2 regions of the Bacillus sp. AL-1R genome follow, and region 1 is predicted to be linked to the other one. Evidence: a T-box and tRNA genes for the amino acid it is inferred to sense, from the RefSeq annotation. Region 1 holds a T-box; the other holds one or more tRNA genes.
The links. A T-box is a leader RNA that pairs with one kind of tRNA and senses whether it is charged. The one in region 1 lies ahead of argS (arginine--tRNA ligase), so its partner is inferred to be a tRNA-Arg.
Positions count from the first base shown of each region.

Region 2: it encodes a tRNA-Arg, which carries the amino acid that the T-box ahead of argS (arginine--tRNA ligase) is inferred to sense. The anticodon was not compared.

Region 1 covers NZ_CP197469.1:3,461,602-3,474,219, reverse strand. The annotation lists gene pheS (phenylalanine--tRNA ligase subunit alpha) at 1-107, shown strand, start outside; gene pheT (phenylalanine--tRNA ligase subunit beta) at 127-2,541, shown strand; gene ACSBO6_RS16675 (exosporium glycoprotein BclB-related protein) at 3,003-4,139, shown strand; gene ACSBO6_RS16670 (exosporium protein) at 4,304-6,106, shown strand; gene ACSBO6_RS16665 (glycosyltransferase) at 6,337-7,713, shown strand; gene ACSBO6_RS16660 (glycosyltransferase) at 7,736-8,776, opposite strand; gene ACSBO6_RS16655 (tetratricopeptide repeat-containing glycosyltransferase family 2 protein) at 8,913-9,998, opposite strand; T-box leader at 10,120-10,340, shown strand; gene argS (arginine--tRNA ligase) at 10,383-12,071, shown strand; gene ACSBO6_RS16645 (nitroreductase family protein) at 12,313-12,618, shown strand, end outside.
Region 2 covers NZ_CP197469.1:4,211,070-4,223,687, reverse strand. The annotation lists gene cls (cardiolipin synthase) at 402-1,847, opposite strand; tRNA gene ACSBO6_RS20040 (tRNA-Arg) at 2,396-2,472, shown strand; tRNA gene ACSBO6_RS20035 (tRNA-Pro) at 2,478-2,554, shown strand; tRNA gene ACSBO6_RS20030 (tRNA-Gly) at 2,559-2,632, shown strand; rRNA gene ACSBO6_RS20025 (16S ribosomal RNA) at 2,715-4,264, shown strand; rRNA gene ACSBO6_RS20020 (23S ribosomal RNA) at 4,418-7,355, shown strand; rRNA gene rrf (5S ribosomal RNA) at 7,414-7,529, shown strand; tRNA gene ACSBO6_RS20010 (tRNA-Met) at 7,993-8,069, shown strand; tRNA gene ACSBO6_RS20005 (tRNA-Asp) at 8,074-8,149, shown strand; gene tsaE (tRNA (adenosine(37)-N6)-threonylcarbamoyltransferase complex ATPase subunit type 1 TsaE) at 8,547-9,014, shown strand; gene tsaB (tRNA (adenosine(37)-N6)-threonylcarbamoyltransferase complex dimerization subunit type 1 TsaB) at 8,995-9,687, shown strand; gene rimI (ribosomal protein S18-alanine N-acetyltransferase) at 9,697-10,149, shown strand; gene tsaD (tRNA (adenosine(37)-N6)-threonylcarbamoyltransferase complex transferase subunit TsaD) at 10,146-11,168, shown strand; gene ACSBO6_RS19980 (ABC-F family ATP-binding cassette domain-containing protein) at 11,386-12,618, opposite strand, start outside.

The sequences.
Region 1 (12,618 bases):
TTGGTATGGGTCCAGAACGTATTGCATTATTAAAATATGGTATTGATGATATTCGTCATTTCTATACGAACGATATAAGATTCTTAAAGCAATTCCAACAAATGTAAGGTAGGAGGGGACTAAAACATGTTTGTATCAACAAAATGGTTACAAGAATACGTTGATTTAAGTGGTGTTACACCAGACGAACTTGCAAAATTAATCACTAAAGCAGGTATTGAAGTTGAAGGTGTTGATCATCTTTCAGAAGGAATTAAAAATGTTGTTGTTGGTTATGTAATGGAACGTGAACAACATCCAGAGGCAGATAAATTATCAAAATGTACTGTTGATGTTGGCGAAGAGCAACCAGTACAAATTATTTGTGGCGCACCGAATGTTGCTAAAGGTCAAAAAGTGATCGTGGCAAAGGTAGGCGCTGTTTTACCGGGGAATTTCAAAATTAAAAAAGCAAAATTACGTGGTGAAGTTTCTGAAGGAATGATTTGCTCTCTTCAAGAATTAGGCATTGAAGGAAAAGTAGTTGCAAAAGAATTCTCAAATGGAATCTTTGTTTTACCAAGTGATGCTGAAGTTGGAGCAAGTGCATTAGACGTACTATATCGTGATGATGCTGTATTAGAACTTGGATTAACACCAAACCGTGCTGATTGCTTAAATATGATCGGTGTTGCCTACGAGGTAGCTGCAATTTTAGATCGTGATGTAAAACTTCCAGAAATAAGTGCTCAATCAGCTACAGGCGCTGATTATGTTTCAGTTTCAATTGAATCAAAAGAAGATGCACCATATTATAGTGCTAAATTAGTTAAAGGTGTAAAAATTGGTCCATCACCATTATGGATGCAATCTCGTTTAATGAGTGCTGGTATTCGTCCGATTAATAATGTTGTTGATATTACGAACTATATTTTAATTGAGTATGGTCAACCATTACACGCGTTTGATTTTAATAAATTAAATAGTAAGCAAATTATCGTACGACATGCGAAGGAAAACGAAAAGATCGTTACACTTGATGGTGAAGAGCGTACATTGCAACCACATAATTTAGTGATCGCAACAGAGAAAGAAGCCGTTGCAGTTGCAGGTGTAATGGGTGGTCAAAGTACTGAAGTTGATGTGGAAACTGTAGACGTTTTAATTGAATCAGCAGTTTTCAGAGGTCAAAGTGTTCGCCAAACATCAAAAGACCTTGGCTTACGTAGTGATTCAAGTGCCCGTTTTGAAAAAGGTATTGACGCTTCACGTACATTCCCTGCTTCAGAACGTGCTGCTATGTTAATGGCTGAACTAGCTGGTGGAACAATTGTAGAAGGTACAGTAATTGCCGACAATTTAGTTGAAGAAGCTAAAAAAGTTTCAGTTTCTGTAAGTAAGATTAATGGTGTACTTGGTACCTCAATTGATGCTGAGACAGTAAAAGATATTTTCCGTCGCTTAAGATTAGAAGCTACTGAGAATGGCGAAGTATTTACAGTTACTGTTCCAAGTCGTCGTGGTGATCTTTCAATTGAAGAAGATTTAGTTGAAGAAGTAGGAAGATTGTATGGCTATGATCATATTCCTGCCACTTTACCAACAGGTGTTGCTAGTCGTGGACAATTAACACCTTATCAAGCAAAACGTAGAAAAATTCGTCAATATTTACAGCATGCAGGTCTTTACGAAGCTGTTACGTACTCTTTAACAAGCAATAATAAAGTAAAACGCTTTGCATTAGAAACAGTAGATGCAGAACCTGTACGTTTAGCTTTACCAATGAGTGAAGAACGTAGTGAGCTACGTTTCAGTTTAGTACCTCATTTATTAGATGCGATTGCATATAATGTTGCACGTAAAGAAGAAAATGTTCATTTATTTGAAACAGGATCTGTATTCTTAACAAAAGAAAATAACGATTTACCGCATGAAGAAGAGTATTTAGCTGGTGCGTTAACTGGTTTATGGTTACAACATGCTTGGCAAGGCGAGAAAAAAGCAGTTGATTTCTATGTTGTAAAAGGTATTTTAGACGGTTTATTTAATGAATTAGGTTTATCAAATAAAATAACATACCTTGCTGCTAAGAAAGAAGATTTACACCCAGGACGTACTGCAAGTATATTATTAAACGGAGAAGAAATTGGTTTTATCGGTCAAGTTCATCCTGTTACTCAAAAAGAGTGGGATCTGAAAGAAACGTATGTATTCCAATTATCTCTTGAAAAGCTATTAAATACTGAATTTGATGATATTTTATACAATGCAATTCCTCGTTTCCCATCAATGAGTCGAGATATGGCATTAGTTGTTGATTCGAAAGTATTTGCTGGTGATATTCTATCTACAATTCGTTCAACTGGTGGAAGACTTCTAAAGGATGCTACAATCTTTGATTTATACGAAGGTGATAAGATGGAAGCTGGTAAAAAATCAGTTGCCTTCTCATTAACATATTTCGATCCAGAACGTACTCTAACGGATGAAGAAGTAACTAAAGCTCATTCGAAAGTATTAAAAGCTGTAGAAGAAACGCATAATGCTCAATTAAGAGGTTAATTACACACTCTATTGCTGATTTAATAAAATTTTATAAGCAAAGGAAAACCGGAAATCTTAGATTTTCGGTTTTTTTAGGTGAATATTCTATTAGATATTTTTAATAGAATATTCACCTATTTTTTGACTCATTTTTATGGTGTGAATGAACCAATTTGTCCTTTTTTTTATACAATAAATTGTACAATTAAAATTTTTATGAGAGGTGTATTTTTTTGCCATTACCACCAATTCCACCACTACCACAACAACCATCAGAAGAACCAAATCAACAAGGTACTACACAAAGCACAGAAGAATCAGAGTTATTACAACAAATTTCTTCAATCCTTCCAAATCTAGTAATGGGCCCAACAGGTCCAACTGGAGCAACTGGTCCTCGTGGAGAAAGAGGAAAACGAGGAAAAGAAGGGGATGAAGGAGAAAGAGGTCCAAGAGGTCCTATGGGACCTATGGGACCTATGGGTCCAATGGGTCCAATGGGACCAGCAGGAATTCCGGGTGCCGCAGGAGCTCCAGGCCCAGCAGGAGCAACAGGAGCAACAGGAGCAACAGGTCCTTCAGGAGGCCCTCCAGGTCCACAAGGAATTCCAGGTCCTGCAGGTCCAACAGGCTCAGCAGGCCCAGCAGGAGTCCCAGGTCCAACGGGCCCAGCAGGTCCACAAGGAACGCCTGGTCTACAAGGTCCAACAGGCCCAGCGGGAACACCGGGAACACCAGGAGCAGACGGAGCGACAGGCCCAGCAGGCCCAGCAGGAGCAACAGGAGCAGACGGAGCGACAGGCCCAGCAGGAGCAACAGGAGCAGACGGAGCGACAGGCCCAGCAGGCCCAACAGGCCCAGCGGGAGCAACAGGCGCAGCAGGAGCAACAGGCGCAGACGGAGCGACAGGCCCAGCGGGAGCAACAGGAGCAGACGGAGCGACAGGCCCAGCAGGAGCAACAGGAGCAGACGGAGCGACAGGCCCAGCGGGAGCAACAGGAGCAGACGGAGCGACAGGCCCAACAGGAGCAGACGGAGCAACTGGCCCAACAGGTCCAGCAGGGGCAACTGGTGTAGCAGGTACAGGTGCAATCATTCCGTTTGCATCAGGTACACCAATCGCGATGGCATCAGTAGATCTCCTTGGGGTGAGTTTAGCTAGTACGGCTGGTCTTGTAGGGTTTGGAAGTTCACTTCCGAATGTTGCATTACTTCCTGGACCAGCGATTAATTTAACTGGAACTGGATTGCCAACTGAAATACTTGATTTTGCATTTACAATGCCTAGAGCGGGTACAATAACGGCTATTTCTGCATCTTTTAGTAATGTAGTTGCTTTAAATATTTTAGGAACAAGTATTTCGGTCACTGCACAATTATATAGTGCACCGCCAAATAGCAATAACTTTACTCCAGTTGCAGGTGCAAGTGTTACTTTACCTGCTCTAGCGGGCCCACTTTCATTAGGCCAAATCGAGAGCAATATTTCTGCACCTTTAGCAATACCAGTCGCTGCACAAACTCGTTTAATGATGGTATTCACACAAACTGGAACAGGTCTTAGCCTTATTAACACTGTTACTGGATATGCTAGTGCGGGTGTATCAATAAACTAATTAATAGAAAGAAGTAAGAAAAATAGATTTTAAAAATTGGACTCTACTAAACTAGATTAGAATTTACTATCATTGATAGTTTTTTAGTCTAGTAAGTAGAGTTTTTTTTGCGGATTTTTAATAGAAATAGTATTAAAATCCAAACAAACTTGTCCAACAAAAATATGATAAATTGTACGTCAAAATATTTTTGGAGGTGTATCTATTTGCCATTACCACCAGGCCCACCAGGCCCACAATTACCACCAGCTTTTCCTCTACCACCAGCTCCAACAGGTCCTACGGGAGCACCAATACCACCAGGTCCTTCAGGTCCAACATGTCCAACATGTCCAACGGGAGCAACAGGCCCACAAGGTCCAACAGGAGCGACAGGAGCAACAGGAGCAGACGGAGCGACAGGAGCAACAGGAGCAGACGGAGCGACAGGAGCAACAGGAGCAGACGGAGCGACAGGAGCAACGGGAGCAGACGGAGCAACAGGAGCAACAGGAGCAACAGGAGCAACAGGAGCAGACGGAGCAACAGGAGCAACGGGAGCAGACGGAGCGACAGGAGAAACGGGAGCAGACGGAGCAACAGGAGAAACGGGAGCAGACGGAGCAACAGGAGCAACGGGAGCAGACGGAGCAACAGGAGCAACGGGAGCAGACGGAGCGACAGGAGCAACGGGAGCAGACGGAGCGACAGGAGCAACAGGAGCAGACGGAGAAACAGGAGCAACAGGAGCAGACGGAGCAACAGGAGCAACGGGAGCAGACGGAGCGACAGGAGCAACGGGAGCAGACGGAGCAACAGGAGCAACGGGAGCAGACGGAGCAACAGGAGCAACGGGAGCAGACGGAGCAACAGGAGCAACGGGAGCAGACGGAGCGACAGGAGCAACGGGAGCAGACGGAGCGACAGGAGCAACAGGAGCAGACGGAGCGACAGGAGCAACAGGAGCAGACGGAGCAACAGGAGCAACGGGAGCAGACGGAGCGACAGGAGCAACGGGAGCAGACGGAGCGACAGGAGCAACAGGAGCAGACGGAGCGACAGGAGCAACAGGAGCAGACGGAGCAACAGGAGCAACGGGAGCAGACGGAGCGACAGGAGCAACGGGAGCAGACGGAGCAACAGGAGCAACAGGAGCAGACGGAGCAACAGGAGCAACGGGAGCAGACGGAGCGACAGGAGCAACGGGAGCAGACGGAGCAACAGGAGCAACGGGAGCAGACGGAGCAACAGGAGCAACGGGAGCAGACGGAGCAACAGGAGCAACGGGAGCAGACGGAGCGACAGGAGCAACGGGAGCAGACGGAGCGACAGGAGCAACAGGAGCAGACGGAGCGACAGGAGCAACAGGAGCAGACGGAGCAACAGGAGCAACGGGAGCAGACGGAGCGACAGGAGCAACGGGAGCTGACGGAGCGACAGGAGCAACGGGAGCAGACGGAGCAACAGGAGCAACGGGAGCAGACGGAGCAACAGGCCCAAGTGTAACTTCAACTGGATTCTCAGCATTCATTCCAAGTGTGAATACTGCTGCTACAGCTCAATTAACTAACTGGAGTGTTGCTAGTCCACATTTCAGTTCACCAGCTTTTGATCCAACACTTGGTAATTTTACAGTACCTGCTACAGGAAGATATACTTTTGAAGCAACAATTAACTATTCAACATCTGCAACATTAACAGCTGATATTGGAGCAGGAATAAATCCTTCTTTTGTAATACGTAGAACTGCTCCTACTACTGCTGACTTAATAAGTGGTTTAGTACCAATTTTAGATGTAAATATACTTGCAGTACTGAACTTAAGAGCAATTCTAGGAGATGGAGCTGTCACGATTACTGGAGATTTAGAATTAACTGCCGGAGATGTGATCGGTCTCTTCTATGAAGCAGACGGATTGACGGTTCAGCTTACTTTAGGTGGAAACAATACAGCTGGTATCACTTGGTCAGTTCACCGTATTTCTTAACGATCACTCTTAGAGATTAGTAGTCCAATATTTAGGTGATGACAGTCCTCATTAATTATTCAATAGTAATCTATTCGAATAAATTAATGAGGATTTTTTTATTAAAAAATTAGTGCTGACCAAATATTTCCATACTGAATACATTAATTATTGCATGGGTATTTAGATAAATGAAAGTAAAAGAAATCATACTTGCTAATGAAGTGAGATACTAAGAAGGTGTTAAATGAATGAAAACTAGCATTATTATTTTAACTTATAATCAGCTAGAGGTATCGAAAAAATGCTTTGAAAGTCTTGCAAAATATACAAAGAAAGATGAAGTAGAAATCATTGTTATTGATAATGGATCGACTGATGGCACACGAGAATATTTAAGAAATAATCCTTCATTTATTACAATCTTTAATGAGAGCAATATGGGGTTTGCGAAAGGTTGTAATCAAGGAATTGAAGTCGCTACAGGTGATAACCTATTATTTTTAAATAATGATACAATCGTTACAGAAAATTGGTTAGATGCAATGCTTACTCTTTTATATAGTAATGATAAAATTGGCATGGTTGGGCCTGTAAGTAATTATGTAAGTGGATTGCAGCGAATTAATGTTGATTATCAAAATGACCAAGAAATCAATGATTTTTCATTAAGATATTGTGCAAGTGTTAAAGGAATGTCTAAGCAAGTATTAAGATTAGTAGGATTTTGTTTATTAGTAAGACGTGAATTAATTGATCGATTAGTAGGATTTGATGAAAGGTTTAAACTAGGTTCATTTGAAGATGATGATATTTGTTTAAGAACTATTTTAGAAGGCTATGAATTGCATATTGCATTAGATTCATTTGTTCATCATTACGGGCACATGACATTCAATGGAAATAGTGATATTAATATAAATCATCTATATGTTGAAAATAGAATGAAATATATCGAAAAGTGGGGAAATAATTTAATCGATATTGGGTATCCAAAGACGGAAATTATTGAAATGGTACCAGGTAATATAAATAATGTTTTAGAAATTGGTTGCTTAGCCGGAGCAACTGGTTTAGAAATTAAAAATCTATACAATTGTGAATTATATGGAACAGAAAGCGATTCAGAATTATCTTCAATTGCATCACAATTTTATAAGAGGGTTGATACAATTAGTATTGATGAAGTTCCCCACAGTTACCCAGAGGCGTATTTTGATTTAATCATAATTGATAATATTGTAAACCAACTTGTTGATCCTTGGAGTTTTATAAAAAAAATAACTAATCTTTTAAAACCATCTGGCTCAATTATTTGTAGAGTTCCAAATGTTTCCCACGGAGAAGTTCTCTTTCAATTATTACAAGGTCAATGGAATTATATACACGCTGGTATTTTGAAAAAAGAAAATATAAGATTTTTCACATCTGCAACAATTAATACACTATTTCCCACTGACCAATTTGAAGTGACGAGGAAAAAGAATGAAAATATAAATGTAGATTTAAATATTATGTTGTTTTTTGAAGAAGTAGTTCATTTAGCTCATAGCTTTGGAATAAATCTTGAACAACTAACTTCAAATCTTGAAATATATGATATGCTCTTGTTAGTAAAGAAAAAATGATGAAAAGGCAGTTGAGAGATCCTCAGCTGCCTTCGTTATTTAATCTATTTGAAAAGTACTCTCTATTTGAAAGAATACTTGGGTGTGTTGGATAAAATTGATAGGCAAATTCATTATGCTCATTTGCAAGGCGTAATTCACCTATTCTGTCATAGCAAACTGCCAGTTGTAAATGTGGCAGCCAAGTGGTACATGATGGGTTGTGATGAATTAAACGATCGTTAACCTTATTTAATGTTGCTTCTTTATACCAATAAATGGCTGAATCAAAATTATTTTTTTCAAAAAATGTATAAGCCAATCTACAACATGTTTCTGGATGAGTATTGCCATATTTAAGCGATTTTAATAACCAAGTAGTTTCTAAGTCTTTTAGATTAAACTCGTGATAACAATTAGCAATATAATGACAAGCAAGGATATTTAGTTCTTCAAATGGCTGATTTAATCTCAAAAATTTTAAAAAATACTTTATTGATTGTTCATGTTGACGATTTGTACTTAACTCTTTTGCATAATAAAATAAATCCATCGTAGAAAGATTAATGTGATTACTTAACATTTGTTCATAAATTTGAATATTTTCTTTTGCATTTTGTGTAAAAGGAAGATCAGTAATAAGGAGATTAGTAGAAAATGATTCTGTATTTGGAGAACTACTATTTGAACTTAATCTTTTAAATAATCTACTAGTTTTTTGCTTGCTTTCTACATTCCAACCGATTTGATAATCAAAATCTACATTATAAACTTCATTGTTTAATGACTGTTTTAGCTTAGAAAAATTTAAACGATCATGATCTAGTAAAACTTCACTATGGTTTAGTAAAAGTATAAAGTCTTTTGTTGCCAAAGATTTTGAAACATTTAATGCTTCTAGTTCATCCACACCATCAAAGGCATGTATATTGTCTGTAAACTGTCTTGCTAGCTCAATCGTTCGATCGTGGGAATTCATATCAACGATGATAATTTCATCAACTATGCTACTAACTAAACGAAGGCATCTTTCAATTGTGGCTTCATTATTTTGTACAACCATGCATAAACTGACTGTGATCAAGCTATCACCCTTTCTTATTATTTTGTATTAAATGATTGATGATCTATTTATGTTGATTTACTAAATAAGTAGTATCCAATTCACTTATTGTGACTTTTAAACAGTAGAGTTTAAGAAATAATGATTAGAGGATGATTTATTGTTCTTTAAAATATGAGCGGAAATACGCTTGGTTGTGTAGAACAGAAGGATTATTCGGAACAAAACTTGCTGCCACATCATTATATTTTCTAGCAGTTAATTGATCTCCTAATCGACTATAACAAAGACATAGCTGTAGATTAGGTAACCAAGTGTAACAAGCCATATTTATAAAAGGGCTATTTTTAGGTACTTCAACTAGCGTAGCAAGTTTATACCATGAAATTGCTCGTGTGTAATCTCCTTGTTGAAGATAAATAAATCCTAATCGACAGCAGTTTTCTCCTCGTGGTCCATCATAAGAAAATGAGCGTAGACAACTGCTAATAGCTTTTTCTAATTCGTTTGTATTTAAATAGCAGTCTGCCAATTTTCCACAGGCTTGAATATTATCCTCATACCAGCCTTTGCCTTCATCAAGAAACAATTCATACCATTTAATTGCCTTTTCGAATAACTGATGATCAACGCATTCATTTGCATAATAGTATTTGTCGCGAGGACTTAATTCTTTTCCGGAAGAAATTGCGTTTTCATAAATTTTTAAATTTCGATCTGAATATTCTTTGTCTTTTTGATGAATAATTGCGGCATCTGATTGGATAATCTCGCCGTAGACCTCTAAATATTCATGAACGAAACCAATCCATTTAAAGTTTCTTTCGCGCTTAACGATTCGACTCCTTACTGAACTAAAGCTAGGATTACCATTTTCATCGAACGCTAGATGATATTTCATTTTGACAGCGTCGACATTTTTAGTTAATGACTTTTTTAATTTAAGTAACTTCTTCGCATTTTCATCAGTGATAATATCATCCGCATCTAGCCACATAATATAATCCTTCGTTGCCTTAGAAAATGCAAAATTTCTTGCAGCTGAGAAATCATTGATCCAAGTAAAATCATATATTGAATTTGTAAATTTTTTAGCAATTTCCTTCGTTTTATCTGTTGAACCAGTATCAATAATGACAATTTCGTCTACTATATTAGATACAGATGATAAACATCTGGAAAGTACAGCTTCTTCGTTTTTAACAATCATACAAAGACTTAAAGTTATTGGTTTTTTTTTCATGAATTCCACCTCAATTTCTATGTTATTAAGGTTGTCAACAATTGGTGCATTTCATAGAGTTTAAAAAAATTCTTGCTTGAATTTCTACATTAGATATGATTAAATAGAAAAAATGAATATTGAAAATTTTTAGATGAAGAGAGTAATCTTATGTTGATCTTATAGAGAGTTGGGGATGGTGGAAGCCTAACAGAGCGAATAAGATGAAGCGCACTTCGGAGAAGCTAGTCTGAATTTATAGTAGGACTTTGCCGGGGAAGACCTCGTTAACAAATTTTAAGCTGGTTCAATATATTTGAACAATTAGAGTGGTACCGCGGATTAGTTAGACCCGTCTCTTATAATAGAGACGGGTTTTTTATATTTTGGAGAGGATTGATCATTATGAATTATGTAAATATGTATAGTGAACAAATTGAAAAAGCTTTAAATGGATCTTTATCTTTAACAGAAATTAATTCACTTATTGAAAAACCGCATTATGCAGATCAAGGTGATTTAGCATTTCCGTGTTTCCAATTAGCAAAAGCATTAAAAAAATCTCCAGTTCTGATTGCAAAAGAAATTGCACTACAGATTAATCATGATTTAATTGAAAAAGTAGAAGCGAACGGCCCGTATGTAAACTGCTTTTTGAATAAAAAGCTAGTTAGTAAGCAAGTAATTGAATTAGTTCTCGGTCAAGGGAAGGATTATGGAAACCAAGTAGTTGGAAAAGACAAAACGGTTGCGATTGATTGTTCCTCACCAAATATTGCAAAGCCATTTTCGATGGGGCACTTGCGTTCAACAATGATTGGTAATTCAATTGCTAAAATAGCTGAAAAAAATGGGTATAAATCAATAAAAATTAATCACCTTGGAGACTGGGGAACACAGTTTGGGAAATTAATTGTTGCTTATAAACTTTGGGGTAATCAAGATGCAGTAAAAGAAAATCCGATCAAGGAACTTCTAAAATTATATGTTAAATTTCATGAAGAAGTTGAAAAAGAGCCCCAACTTGAAGAAGAAGCTAGAAGTTGGTTTAAGCAATTAGAGGAAAAAAATGAAGAAGCCCTACATTTATGGAAGTGGTTTCGTGATGAGTCTCTTAAAGAATTCATGTTAGTTTATGATTTATTAGGAGTTAACTTTGACAGCTTCAACGGAGAAGCATTTTACAATGATAAAATGGAGCGAATTATTGAACTTCTAGAGCAAAAAAACCTTTTAGTGGAATCAGAAGGTGCCGATGTTGTTGAATTAACGGAAAAGGAATTACCGCCGTGCTTAATTAGAAAATCTGATGGAGCTACACTGTATGCAACAAGAGATTTAGCAGCTGCACTTTATCGTAAAGAAACATATGATTTTGATAAAGCGGTGTATGTTGTAGGTGGAGAACAAGCATTGCATTTTGACCAAGTATTTACAGTTTTGAAGAAAATGGGTTACGAATGGGCAAATGAAATGGTACATGTGCCATTCGGTTTAATTCTACAAAATGGTAAAAAAATGTCTACACGAAAAGGGAAAATTGTTCTATTAGAAGAGGTAATTGAGGAAGCGATTAGTTTAGCTAGTCAAAATATTGCAGAAAAAAATCCAACATTAAAAAATAAAGAAGAAGTTGCAAAAATGGTTGGAGTCGGTGCAATCATTTTCCAAGATTTAAAAAATGATCGTATGAATAATATCGAATTTTCATTAGATCAGATGCTAAAATTTGAAGGTGAAACAGGGCCATATGTACAATACTCAATTGCGAGAACAAATTCAATTTTAGAGAAAGCTTCATCACAGGATTTAAATAAACAAGATGGACTAGATGATTCATATAGTTGGGACATCATAAAACAAATCCTTGAGTTCCCTAATAAAGTTACACGTAGTTTTGAACAATTTGAACCATCTGTAATTGCTAAATATACAATAGATTTGGCACAAAGCTTCAATAAATATTATGGAAATACGCATATTTTAACAAATGATGACCAATTAGAGAGTAGATTAGCATTAATTAAAGTTGTTTCGATTGTTTTAGAAGAAGGACTAAGATTATTAGGAATTCGTGCTCCAAAAGAAATGTAAAATAACAGGTATTGAAGAAAAATTGATCTTCAATACCTGTTTTCTTTTTGGATTGATTGCAGAACTAAAAACACAGTCTTTCTAATTTTAATTACATATACATAGTTATGGAATGATTTTGTGTAGTGAAAAAGGATTAAGTCGTCTAAGAAAGTAATCAAAATTTCAAAGTTAGGTTGAAAATGATTATCATTTACATTTATAATGAATTTAAGATAAGAGAATAAGGGGAAAACGTTCAATGTCGATATTAAATTTTATTAAAAATAGAAGAACGATTAGAGATACAAAAAAGGATCCAATTAATATGGAAGAATTTATGGAGCTACTTGGGGCAGCATCTTATGCTCCTTTCCACAGTAAAGAAGAGCCTTGGCAATTTATTATGGTTTCAGAAGAGAAAGAAAAAGAATATTATGCTTCAAAAATTGTAGAAAGTTACGAAAGAATGGAATTAACTGAAACATATACAGTTGAGAAAATAAAAAAATCAACAGAATTCTTTAAAACGTATATCGTTGACACACCTTTGCACTTAATTATAACG
Region 2 (12,618 bases), 750 kb from region 1:
AAAAGGAGGGGCTGTAATAATAAAGTCGAGTTAATTAAGAGAGTTTTAAGTAAAACAGCCATATTACTAACTGGGGATATATGAATACCATATTAAAATATTCTACTATATTATGGGCGGTTCTATTTTTGTATTTCTATAACAAATTAGTGCCCAAAACCATACTTTATCCTATAATGGATTTTCTTATATTATTTATAAGCATTACTGTAATACAGAAATTTTTTGATTTAAAAAAAGGTCGTAACAACATAAACTAAGTTCATTTCTTCTGTCACATTAAGTTATATGCTTCTTCTTTAAGTATTTCATTTGCTTTTTTCATTTTTTTTACTGTGTATCACCTTTCGATTTCTATAAAGATAAAATAAAAAACATTACCGTTAAGTAATGTTTCTTCTTTACAATATTGGAGATAAAAGACGTGAGATAGCTTCTTTAAACTTGATTATGACTGATCTCTCTTGATATTTATCAATTGTAAGCTCACTACAATGTTTACTATCAAGTATAAAAAGATCTCGTAATTCAGAAGCTTTTTCCTCTGAGTAGGTAATCGCGTTTATTTCGAAATTTAATTTAAAACTACGAGTATCGATATTAGTAGTTCCTACTGAAGCTACTTCATGATCCACAACGATTGTTTTAGCGTGTAAAAAACCATTCTCGTAAAGTAATATTTTTGCACCATATGATAAAAGTTCTCCAGCGTACGATAGAGTTGCCCAATACACGAATGGGTGATCAGGTTTACTTGGAATCATTATTCTTACATCGATACCAGATAAAATTGCGATTTTGCACGCATCCATAATACTTGTATCAGGAATAAAATACGGTGTTTGAATATAAACAGATTTTTTAGCTGACATAATTAATTTAACGTACATATTTTTCAAATGTTCTGTTTCTGAATTTGGTCCACTTGCAACTATTTGGATAGGGGTACTTCCAATATTCTTTTCACTATTAAATGAGAATTCTTCTATACTATGTACAGGTTGATTAGTGGCTTGTTGCCAATCTAAAATAAATCTACCTTGAATTTGATTAACTGATTCTCCAATTATCCGAAAATGAGTGTCTCTCCAATAACCAAATTTCTGATCAATACCAAGATATTCATTTCCAATATTGAATCCTCCAATATAGGCAATTTTCCCATCAATAATACACAGTTTTCTATGATTCCTATTATTTAAACGAAAATTGATCAGTCTTAGGAATGAAGGGAAGAACGCTACTACCTCGCCACCATGTTTAACAAGTTCTTTGAAAAAGGAAGGGGTAATTCTTTTGGAACCAATGTCATCATACAGGACTCGTATTTTTACACCTTCTTTTGCTTTTTTTGTAAGTTCATCTCTTAGTTTCTTTCCTAATGAATCACGCTGGATGATATAGTACTCGATATTAATCTCTTTTTGGGCAAGTTGTATGTCTTTAAATAGAGAATTAAATTTTTCGTGACCATCTCGAAACGTTCGGATTTCGTTATCTGTCGTTAATAAAGCGTTAGCTGACTTTAAATTCATCATAATTAAATGTGAATGCTTTGATAGTAGCTCATCTTGATGAAAAATTTGATCATTATGAATTTTATTAGCCTGGTCCGTAACTGCCAATTGTAGATAAGTTCTTTCTTTAGTGGATAGATGGTAGAAATTCTTTTGTTTTAGCTGCCTACCTAAAAATAAATATAGAACAAAACCCACTATAGGTATAAAAAGTAAGATCATTAGCCAAGCCCACGTGGCAACAACATCTCTTTTTTCAATAAATACAAGTACTCCTGCTAAAAGTATATTGATGATAAGGAGGATTGTAAGAAAATTATTAATATCCATTTTTCACACTTCCTATTAAGTTAGATTACCTTATATTAGTTTACTATCTTTTTTTATGTTCTTCGTTCATATTTTTTATTTAAAAGAAAAAAGTATTCGAAAACACTTCATATACAAATTCAATCTCGTTACATATCAGATATGAAAAATAGATTTTCTTATTATATAGAAAAAGGAGATACTCTGTATAATTGGGGTATGTACTTAAATTGTACCAAAGTAATTCAGTTAGTGTTTCGTAGTACTATGTCGGAAATGATAAATATGTATTGATTAAAAGTACTTTAATAACTTGAAAAAAGGACTTTAAGTCGAGGTAGATCAAATAAGTATACAAATTCGTAAATTTTTTATTTTAAAGTGTTGACATTAGTTGTTGGATACTTTAATATAGTTTAAGTCGAGTCGGACAAGTTAACGAAGTCAACGAAAGCTTATCGTAGTAAGCTTTTAAAGTTAAAAAAACTTTTTAAAAAAAGTGTTGACATGAACAGTCAGATGTTGTAAACTGTAAAAGTCGCTAACGAAGACGACACACTTTATAATATGCGCCCGTAGCTCAATTGGATAGAGCGTTTGACTACGGATCAAAAGGTTATGGGTTCGAGTCCTTTCGGGCGCGCCATATTACGGGAAGTGGCTCAGCTTGGTAGAGCACCTGGTTTGGGACCAGGGGGTCGCAGGTTCAAATCCTGTCTTCCCGACCATTTCGCGGGTGTAGTTTAATGGTAAAATAGAAGCCTTCCAAGCTTCGGTCGTGGGTTCGATTCCCATCACCCGCTCCATTATGAACTTTGAAAACTAAACAAAACATGAAGTAAACGTCAATTATTAGTTTTTTGAGCAATACAAGATTTAAACTTAACTTTTATGGAGAGTTTGATCCTGGCTCAGGACGAACGCTGGCGGCGTGCCTAATACATGCAAGTCGAGCGGACTAATGGGAGCTTGCTCCCGTTAGTTAGCGGCGGACGGGTGAGTAACACGTGGGCAACCTACCTGTAAGACTGGGATAACTTCGGGAAACCGGAGCTAATACCGGATGACATCAAGGAACTCCTGTTCCTTGATTGAAAGATGGCCTTGGCTATCACTTACAGATGGGCCCGCGGCGCATTAGCTAGTTGGTGAGGTAACGGCTCACCAAGGCGACGATGCGTAGCCGACCTGAGAGGGTGATCGGCCACACTGGGACTGAGACACGGCCCAGACTCCTACGGGAGGCAGCAGTAGGGAATCTTCCGCAATGGACGAAAGTCTGACGGAGCAACGCCGCGTGAGCGATGAAGGCCTTCGGGTCGTAAAGCTCTGTTGTTAGGGAAGAACAAGTGCTAGTTGAATAAGCTGGCACCTTGACGGTACCTAACCAGAAAGCCACGGCTAACTACGTGCCAGCAGCCGCGGTAATACGTAGGTGGCAAGCGTTGTCCGGAATTATTGGGCGTAAAGCGCGCGCAGGCGGTTTCTTAAGTCTGATGTGAAAGCCCCCGGCTCAACCGGGGAGGGTCATTGGAAACTGGGAAACTTGAGTGCAGAAGAGGAAAGTGGAATTCCAAGTGTAGCGGTGAAATGCGTAGAGATTTGGAGGAACACCAGTGGCGAAGGCGACTTTCTGGTCTGTAACTGACGCTGAGGCGCGAAAGCGTGGGGAGCAAACAGGATTAGATACCCTGGTAGTCCACGCCGTAAACGATGAGTGCTAAGTGTTAGAGGGTTTCCGCCCTTTAGTGCTGAAGTTAACGCATTAAGCACTCCGCCTGGGGAGTACGGTCGCAAGACTGAAACTCAAAGGAATTGACGGGGGCCCGCACAAGTGGTGGAGCATGTGGTTTAATTCGAAGCAACGCGAAGAACCTTACCAGGTCTTGACATCCTCTGACAACCCTAGAGATAGGGCTTTCCCTTCGGGGACAGAGTGACAGGTGGTGCATGGTTGTCGTCAGCTCGTGTCGTGAGATGTTGGGTTAAGTCCCGCAACGAGCGCAACCCTTGATCTTAGTTGCCAGCATTCAGTTGGGCACTCTAAGGTGACTGCCGGTGACAAACCGGAGGAAGGTGGGGATGACGTCAAATCATCATGCCCCTTATGACCTGGGCTACACACGTGCTACAATGGATAGTACAAAGGGTTGCAAGACCGCGAGGTGGAGCTAATCCCATAAAACTATTCTCAGTTCGGATTGTAGGCTGCAACTCGCCTACATGAAGCCGGAATCACTAGTAATCGCGGATCAGCATGCCGCGGTGAATACGTTCCCGGGCCTTGTACACACCGCCCGTCACACCACGAGAGTTTGTAACACCCGAAGTCGGTGGGGTAACCTTTTAGGGGCCAGCCGCCTAAGGTGGGACAGATGATTGGGGTGAAGTCGTAACAAGGTAGCCGTATCGGAAGGTGCGGCTGGATCACCTCCTTTCTATGGAGACATCATGAACCGACGGTTCATGTATGAAATGTTTCTTCATTGTTTTGTTTAGTTTTGAGAGTTCACTCTCAACATTTGTACCTTGAAAACTAGATAATGTCATTCATTAAACTGCGTAAGTTTAATTCAATTAGTTTTAAAATTAGTTAAGTTAGAAAGGGCGCACGGTGGATGCCTTGGCACTAGGAGTCGATGAAGGACGGGACTAACACCGATATGCTTCGGGGAGCTGTAAGTAAGCTTTGATCCGGAGATTTCCGAATGGGGGAACCCACTACTCGTAATGGAGTAGTATCTTTACCTGAATACATAGGGTACTGAGGACAGACCCAGGGAACTGAAACATCTAAGTACCTGGAGGAATAGAAAGCAATAGCGATTTCCCAAGTAGCGGCGAGCGAAAAGGAAGATAGCCCAAACCAAGAGGCTTGCCTCTTGGGGTTGTAGGACACTCTATACGGAGTTACAAAGGAACGGGGTAAATGAAGCGACCTGGAAAGGTCCGTCGAAGAAGGTAAAAACCCTGTAGTTGAAACCTCGTTCCCTCTTGAGTGGATCCTGAGTACGGCGGAACACGTGAAATTCCGTCGGAATCTGGGAGGACCATCTCCCAAGGCTAAATACTACCTAGTGACCGATAGTGAACCAGTACCGTGAGGGAAAGGTGAAAAGCACCCCGGAAGGGGAGTGAAAGAGAACCTGAAACCGTGTGCTTACAAATAGTCAGAGCTCGTTAACGAGTGATGGCGTGCCTTTTGTAGAATGAACCGGCGAGTTACGATCCCGTGCAAGGTTAAGTTGAAGAGACGGAGCCGCAGCGAAAGCGAGTCTGAATAGGGCGATTTAGTACGTGGTCGTAGACCCGAAACCGAGTGATCTACCCATGTCCAGGATGAAGTTCAGGTAACACTGAATGGAGGTCCGAACCCACGCACGTTGAAAAGTGCGGGGATGAGGTGTGGGTAGCGGAGAAATTCCAATCGAACTCGGAGATAGCTGGTTCTCCCCGAAATAGCTTTAGGGCTAGCCTTATGTGTTAGAGTCTTGGAGGTAGAGCACTGATTGGACTAGGGGCCCCCAACGGGTTACCGAATTCAGTCAAACTCCGAATGCCAATGACTTATCCATAGGAGTCAGACTACGAGTGATAAGATCCGTGGTCAAGAGGGAAACAGCCCAGACCGCCAGCTAAGGTCCCAAAGTATACGTTAAGTGGAAAAGGATGTGGAGTTGCTTAGACAACCAGGATGTTGGCTTAGAAGCAGCCACCATTTAAAGAGTGCGTAATAGCTCACTGGTCGAGTGACTCTGCGCCGAAAATGTAACGGGGCTAAACGTATCACCGAAGCTGCGGATTGATACCATATGGTATCAGTGGTAGGGGAGCGTTCTAAGGGCGTTGAAGCTAGATCGTAAGGACTGGTGGAGCGCTTAGAAGTGAGAATGCCGGTATGAGTAGCGAAAGACGGGTGAGAATCCCGTCCACCGTATGCCTAAGGTTTCCTGGGGAAGGCTCGTCCTCCCAGGGTTAGTCAGGACCTAAGCCGAGGCCGACAGGCGTAGGCGATGGACAACAGGTTGATATTCCTGTACCACCTCATTTCCGTTTGAGCGATGGAGGGACGCAGAAAGATAGGGTAAGCGCGCTGCTGGATATGCGCGTCCAAGCAATTAGGCTGATGTGTAGGCAAATCCGCACATCGTAAGGCTGAGTTGTGATGGCGAGGGAAATATAGTACCGAAGTTCCTGATTCTACGCTGCCAAGAAAAGCTTCTAGCGAGGAAATAGGTGCCTGTACCGCAAACCGACACAGGTAGGCGAGGAGAGAATCCTAAGGTGAGCGAGAGAACTATGGTTAAGGAACTCGGCAAAATGACCCCGTAACTTCGGGAGAAGGGGTGCTCTTTTGGGTGTATGCCCGGGAGAGCCGCAGTGAAAAGGCCCAAGCGACTGTTTAGCAAAAACACAGGTCTCTGCGAAGCCGCAAGGCGAAGTATAGGGGCTGACGCCTGCCCGGTGCTGGAAGGTTAAGAGGAGGGGTTATCCCTTACGGGAGAAGCTCTGAATTGAAGCCCCAGTAAACGGCGGCCGTAACTATAACGGTCCTAAGGTAGCGAAATTCCTTGTCGGGTAAGTTCCGACCCGCACGAAAGGCGTAACGATTTGGGCACTGTCTCAACCATAGACTCGGTGAAATTATAGTACCTGTGAAGATGCAGGTTACCCGCGACAGGACGGAAAGACCCCGTGGAGCTTTACTGCAGCTTGATATTGAATTTTGGTACAGCTTGTACAGGATAGGTAGGAGCCTGAGAAGCCGGAGCGCTAGCTTCGGTGGAGGCGTCGGTGGGATACTACCCTGGCTGTATTGAAATTCTAACCTAGAGCCGTGATCCGGCTCGGAGACAGTGTCAGGTGGGCAGTTTGACTGGGGCGGTCGCCTCCTAAAGAGTAACGGAGGCGCCCAAAGGTTCCCTCAGAATGGTTGGAAATCATTCGAAGAGTGTAAAGGCATAAGGGAGCTTGACTGCGAGACCTACAAGTCGAGCAGGGACGAAAGTCGGGCTTAGTGATCCGGTGGTTCCGCATGGAAGGGCCATCGCTCAACGGATAAAAGCTACCCCGGGGATAACAGGCTTATCTCCCCCAAGAGTCCACATCGACGGGGAGGTTTGGCACCTCGATGTCGGCTCATCGCATCCTGGGGCTGTAGTCGGTCCCAAGGGTTGGGCTGTTCGCCCATTAAAGCGGTACGCGAGCTGGGTTCAGAACGTCGTGAGACAGTTCGGTCCCTATCCGTCGTGGGCGCAGGAAATTTGAGAGGAGCTGTCCTTAGTACGAGAGGACCGGGATGGACACACCGCTGGTGTACCAGTTGTTCTGCCAAGAGCATGGCTGGGTAGCTATGTGTGGAAGGGATAAGTGCTGAAAGCATCTAAGCATGAAGCCCCCCTCAAGATGAGATTTCCCATAGCGTTAAGCTAGTAAGACCCCTGAGAGACGATCAGGTTGATAGGTCAGAGGTGGAAGCGTGGTGACACGTGGAGCTGACTGATACTAATCGGTCGAGGACTTAACTAACAAGTTTGATAATGACATTATCTAGTTTTGAGGGTACGAAGTACAACTCAAATACAAATCAGGTGATTATTGCGAAGAGGTCACACCCGTTCCCATACCGAACACGGCAGTTAAGCTCTTCAGCGTCGATGGTAGTTGGGGGTTTCCCCCTGTGAGAGTAGAACGTCGCCTGGTTTGGATTTTTTATAGATATAAATCTTTTTATTATCGCGGGGTGGAGCACGAACGAATATGCTTCGAAGAAATAACTTCAGCATACCAATCGAGCCGCTACTTGCATAAACATCCTGAGATTGGGATGGTCATAATAACATTAACTTTCATGGATCTTATAAATAGTATCCACATTATCGCGGGGTGGAGCACGAACGAATATGCTTCGAAGAAATAGCTTCAGCATACCAATCGAGCCGCTACTTGCATAAACATCCTGAGATTGGGATGGTCATAACACATTAACTTTCATGGAACTATATTAATAGTATCCACATTATCGCGGGGTGGAGCACGAACGAATATGCTTCGAAGAAATAACATCAGCATACCAATCGAGCCGCTACTTGCATAAACATCCTGAGATTGGGATGGTCATAATAACATTAACTTTCATGGATCTTATTAATAGTATCCACATTATCGCGGGGTGGAGCAGTCTGGTAGCTCGTCGGGCTCATAACCCGAAGGTCGCAGGTTCAAATCCTGTCCCCGCAACCAAAATGGTCCCGTGGTGTAGCGGTTAACATGCCTGCCTGTCACGCAGGAGATCGCCGGTTCGATCCCGGTCGGGACCGCCATACATACGATTCTTAAAACGAAACAAAAAATTGTTTCGTTTTTTTTATTATATTGGAAATGAGTAATATATAATCAGCCTTATTTGTAAGACTATTACTTTTATCGATAACTGTTTAAAACAGGCCGGCACAAGCAAAAGTCTGCTCAACTGAAACCATAAATGGGAATCGTAGAAAATAGAGATTAAGAAGAATCTATGTGATTAGAAGACACTGATTAAGGTCTGCAAAAAAAGGTAGAAGTAACAAAATTGATGAATGCAACTTATGGTAAATTTCTATACTTTATTTAAACTATTCAAAAGAATATTACTGTTTGACATCCGCTTAATGTTTTGAAATGATATAATATGGCAAAGTTAGAAATAGACGAGTTAGAATTTTGGTGGTGAAGTAATTGGAGATTGTTTTACATACAAATACTGAGGAAGAAACTCAAGAAATTGCATTTTTTCTGGGAAAAATAGTGCAACAAAAGGATGTAATCTTATTAGAAGGAGATCTAGGTGCAGGAAAGACTACCTTTACAAAAGGCTTTGCTAAAGGTCTTGATGTAAAAAGGACGGTTAATAGCCCAACTTTTAATATTATTAAAGAATATAAAGGTAGAATACCTCTTTATCATATGGATGTTTATCGTTTAGAAGGTAGTAGTGAAGATTTAGGCTTTGATGAGTATTTTATGGGTGAAGGTGTTTGTGTTGTAGAATGGGCTCATTTAATTTCGGATTACTTACCAAATGAATTCTTAAAAATCATAATAACTCATGAAGAAAATGGTAGAATGATTACTTTTATTCCAAATGGATCTAGGTATGAATTTATTTGTAAGGAGTTAATAAACAATGACCGTTTTAGCAATTGATACATCTACAAATGTTATGGGGATTAGTCTAATAAAAGATCAATCTGTTATTGGAGAAACAATAACATTTATTAATAAAAACCATTCTGTACGATTAATGCCAGCAATTAGTAGTTTAATGGAAGAATGCAATATAAAACCAAAGGAATTATCTAAAATAGTAGTTGCAAAAGGCCCTGGCTCTTATACAGGTGTACGTATTGGTGTCACTGTGGCTAAATCATTAGCTTTCACTTTAAATATTCCAATTATCGGAGTATCCAGTTTGAAGGTATTGGCTGCGAATGGGCGATATTTTAATGGCTTAGTTTGTCCTATATTTGACGCAAGACGTAATTTGTTATTTACAGGTCTTTATGATTTTAATGGGCAAATTGCTAATGAGGTATTAGAAGACTGCAATATTGACCGTAGTATTTGGATTGAAAAACTTAAATCATATAATGAACAAATATTATTTATTGGTAATGATGTATCAATTCATAAAGAATTTATTATTGAACATTTAAAAGATAAAGCTGTCTTTGCAAAAGAAAGTTTGAATAACCAGAGACCTAGTGAGCTGTTTACATGTAGCTTAGAAGAAAAAGAAGAATCAGTTCATAGTTTTGCACCAGAATATTTAAGATTATCAGAAGCAGAAGCTAATTGGCTAGCAAGTCAAGAAAAGTAGGAGGATATTATGATCTCATCGGTTGCTTTTCGTAAAATGAAAGAAGAAGATTTAGATCAAATAGTAGAAATTGAAAAACAATCATTCCCTACTCCATGGACATATGAGGCTTTTTATAATGAATTATATTCGAATCAATTTGCCAATTATATAGTGGCTGAAGTTGATGAGAAACTGATTGGTTATTGCGGATTATGGGTTGTCATTGACGAAGGGCATATTACGAATATAGCTATTTTGCCAGATTATAGAGGAGTAGGTCTTGGCGAAAAGTTACTTCGCTCAGTAATGGAAACTGCTAAAAATCTTGGAGCTGAAACATTGACATTGGAAGTTAGGGTATCAAATCATGTAGCAAAAGGACTGTATCGAAAGCTGGGATTCCAAGATGGTGGTATTCGAAAAAGCTATTATACAGATAATTTTGAGGATGCATTAGTTATGTGGGTGAAATTGAAATGATAAATGAAAATTGTTTAATTCTTGCTATTGAGACGAGCTGCGATGAAACTTCCGCAGCAGTTGTTAAAAATGGAAATGAAATTCTAAGTAATGTAGTAGCTACTCAGATCGATATTCATAAACGTTTTGGAGGAGTAGTACCTGAAGTTGCATCACGATTACATGTTGAGCAAATAACTTTGGTAATAGAAGAAGCAATGAAGCAAGCACAAGTAGAATATGAAGATCTGGCTGCCGTTGCTGTTACAGAAGGTCCAGGGCTAGTAGGAGCGTTACTAATTGGGGTTAATGCGGCAAAAGCAATTGCATTTGCACATGGATTACCGCTTATTGGAGTTCATCATATTGCGGGTCATATTTACGCTAATCAACTAGTACAGCCTCTGCAGTATCCATTGTTAGCCTTAGTAGTATCTGGAGGACATACAGAGCTTGTCTACATGAAGGAAGATGGCATGTTTGAAGTTATAGGTGAAACAAGGGATGATGCAGCAGGGGAAGCTTATGATAAAGTTGCTAGAACGCTTAAATTACCTTATCCAGGTGGCCCTCACATTGATCGTCTAGCACAGGAAGGATCTGCAACAATTCCATTTCCTAGAGCATGGTTAGAAGAGGGTAGCTATGATTTTAGTTTCAGTGGATTAAAGTCAGCAGTCATTAATTATATGCATAATGCCGAGCAAAGGGGCGTGGAAGTATCACCTGCTGATGTCGCAGCAAGCTTCCAAGAAAGTGTAATTGAAGTAATTGTTTCTAAAACAATTCAAGCTGCTAAAGAATATAACGTAAAACAAGTATTATTAGCTGGAGGAGTGGCAGCTAATAAAGGGTTAAGGGCTACATTACAAGAAGAGATGGATGCCTTGAGTAATATTGAATTAGTTATACCACCTCTATCACTTTGTACTGATAATGCCGCGATGATTGGCGCTGCTGCATTTATCCGTTTAAAACAAGGGAAACTAGGTAATTTGGCATTAAACGGTAATCCAGGTTTGGATTTAGAGAATATGTAAGAAGTACTTATTCACAATTTTTTTATAAAATGTGGATAAGTACTTTTTATTTGTTAAGAACTTATTAAACTATGTGTACAAAACTGTGAATAACATTATTGGTTCTCTGTGGATAATGTGTATAAACCTGTGTAAAAGCTAAATTACAATTGAATATATGTGGATAAATATGTAGATAAGAAAAAACGGATAGCAAAAAGGCTTATCCGTTTAATCATTATTCTTGTAAGTTCTCCCATTCTTCCATTAGGACTATTAACTTAGCTTCGTAGTCATTTTTCTTAGTTGTTAATTCCTGTACTAATTGAAAATCACCGTAGACTTCTGGCTTACATAATTCTAGTTCGATCGTCTCTATATCAAGCTCAATTTGCGATATATTACTTTCAATTTCCTCTATACGACGCTGAGTTTGACGGAGTTTTTTCTTCAATTCTTTGTCTTGTTGATAATCAGAAATTGGTTGCGAGGATTGTTTAACTTGTGCTAATGTAGCCTCTTTTTCTGCTTGTTCTTTTTCAAATGCTTCGTTTTTCTTAAATTGGTAATAGTCATAATCACCCAAATAAATTGATAATCCTGTTTTTGCTAGTTCAAAAGTTTTTGTGGATAATCTGTTCATAAAGTAACGATCATGAGAAACAAATAAAATTGTTCCAGGGTAATCTAATAAAGCATTTTCTAATACTTCTTTACTATCTAAATCTAAGTGGTTAGTAGGCTCATCTAGGATTAGGAAATTAGCTTTTTTCATCATAAGTTTTGCTAAAGCTAATCTTGCCTTTTCTCCACCACTTAAAGTGTTAACGATTTTTGTCACGTCATCACCAGAAAATAAGAAATTCCCTAATATTGTTCGAATTTCTTGTTCGGCCTTTAACGGATAATCATCCCAAAGTTCGTCTAATACTCTCTTATTAGAAGTTAGTTTTGCTTGCTCCTGGTCATAGTAACCAACCGTAACATTTGCACCAAAATCAATCGTTCCTTGTAATTTTTCTAAATCTCCAATAATCGTTTTAAGTAATGTTGATTTACCAACACCATTTGGACCGACTAATGCGACACTATCGCCTCGATTCAGTACGAATCTCATCGGCTGATTGATTGTTGGGATACGCTCATAACCAATAAATAAATCTTGTACAGACAACACATCATTGCCGCTTTGTTTTTCAATTGTGAATGAGAAATTAGCTGAAGACTCGTCTCCTAGTGGCTTGTCTAATCGAACCATTCGATCTAATTGTTTCCTACGACTTTGAGCTCTTTTTGTAGTTGAGGCACGAGCAATATTACGCTGCACAAAATCCTCAAGTTTAGAGATTTCATCTTGTTGTTTTTCGAACTGTTTTAATTCTTGTTCATATTGAGCTGCCTTTAAATCAAGGTACTTACTATAATTACCAACAAATCGTTGATGCTTATGATTAGATATTTCATAAACAAT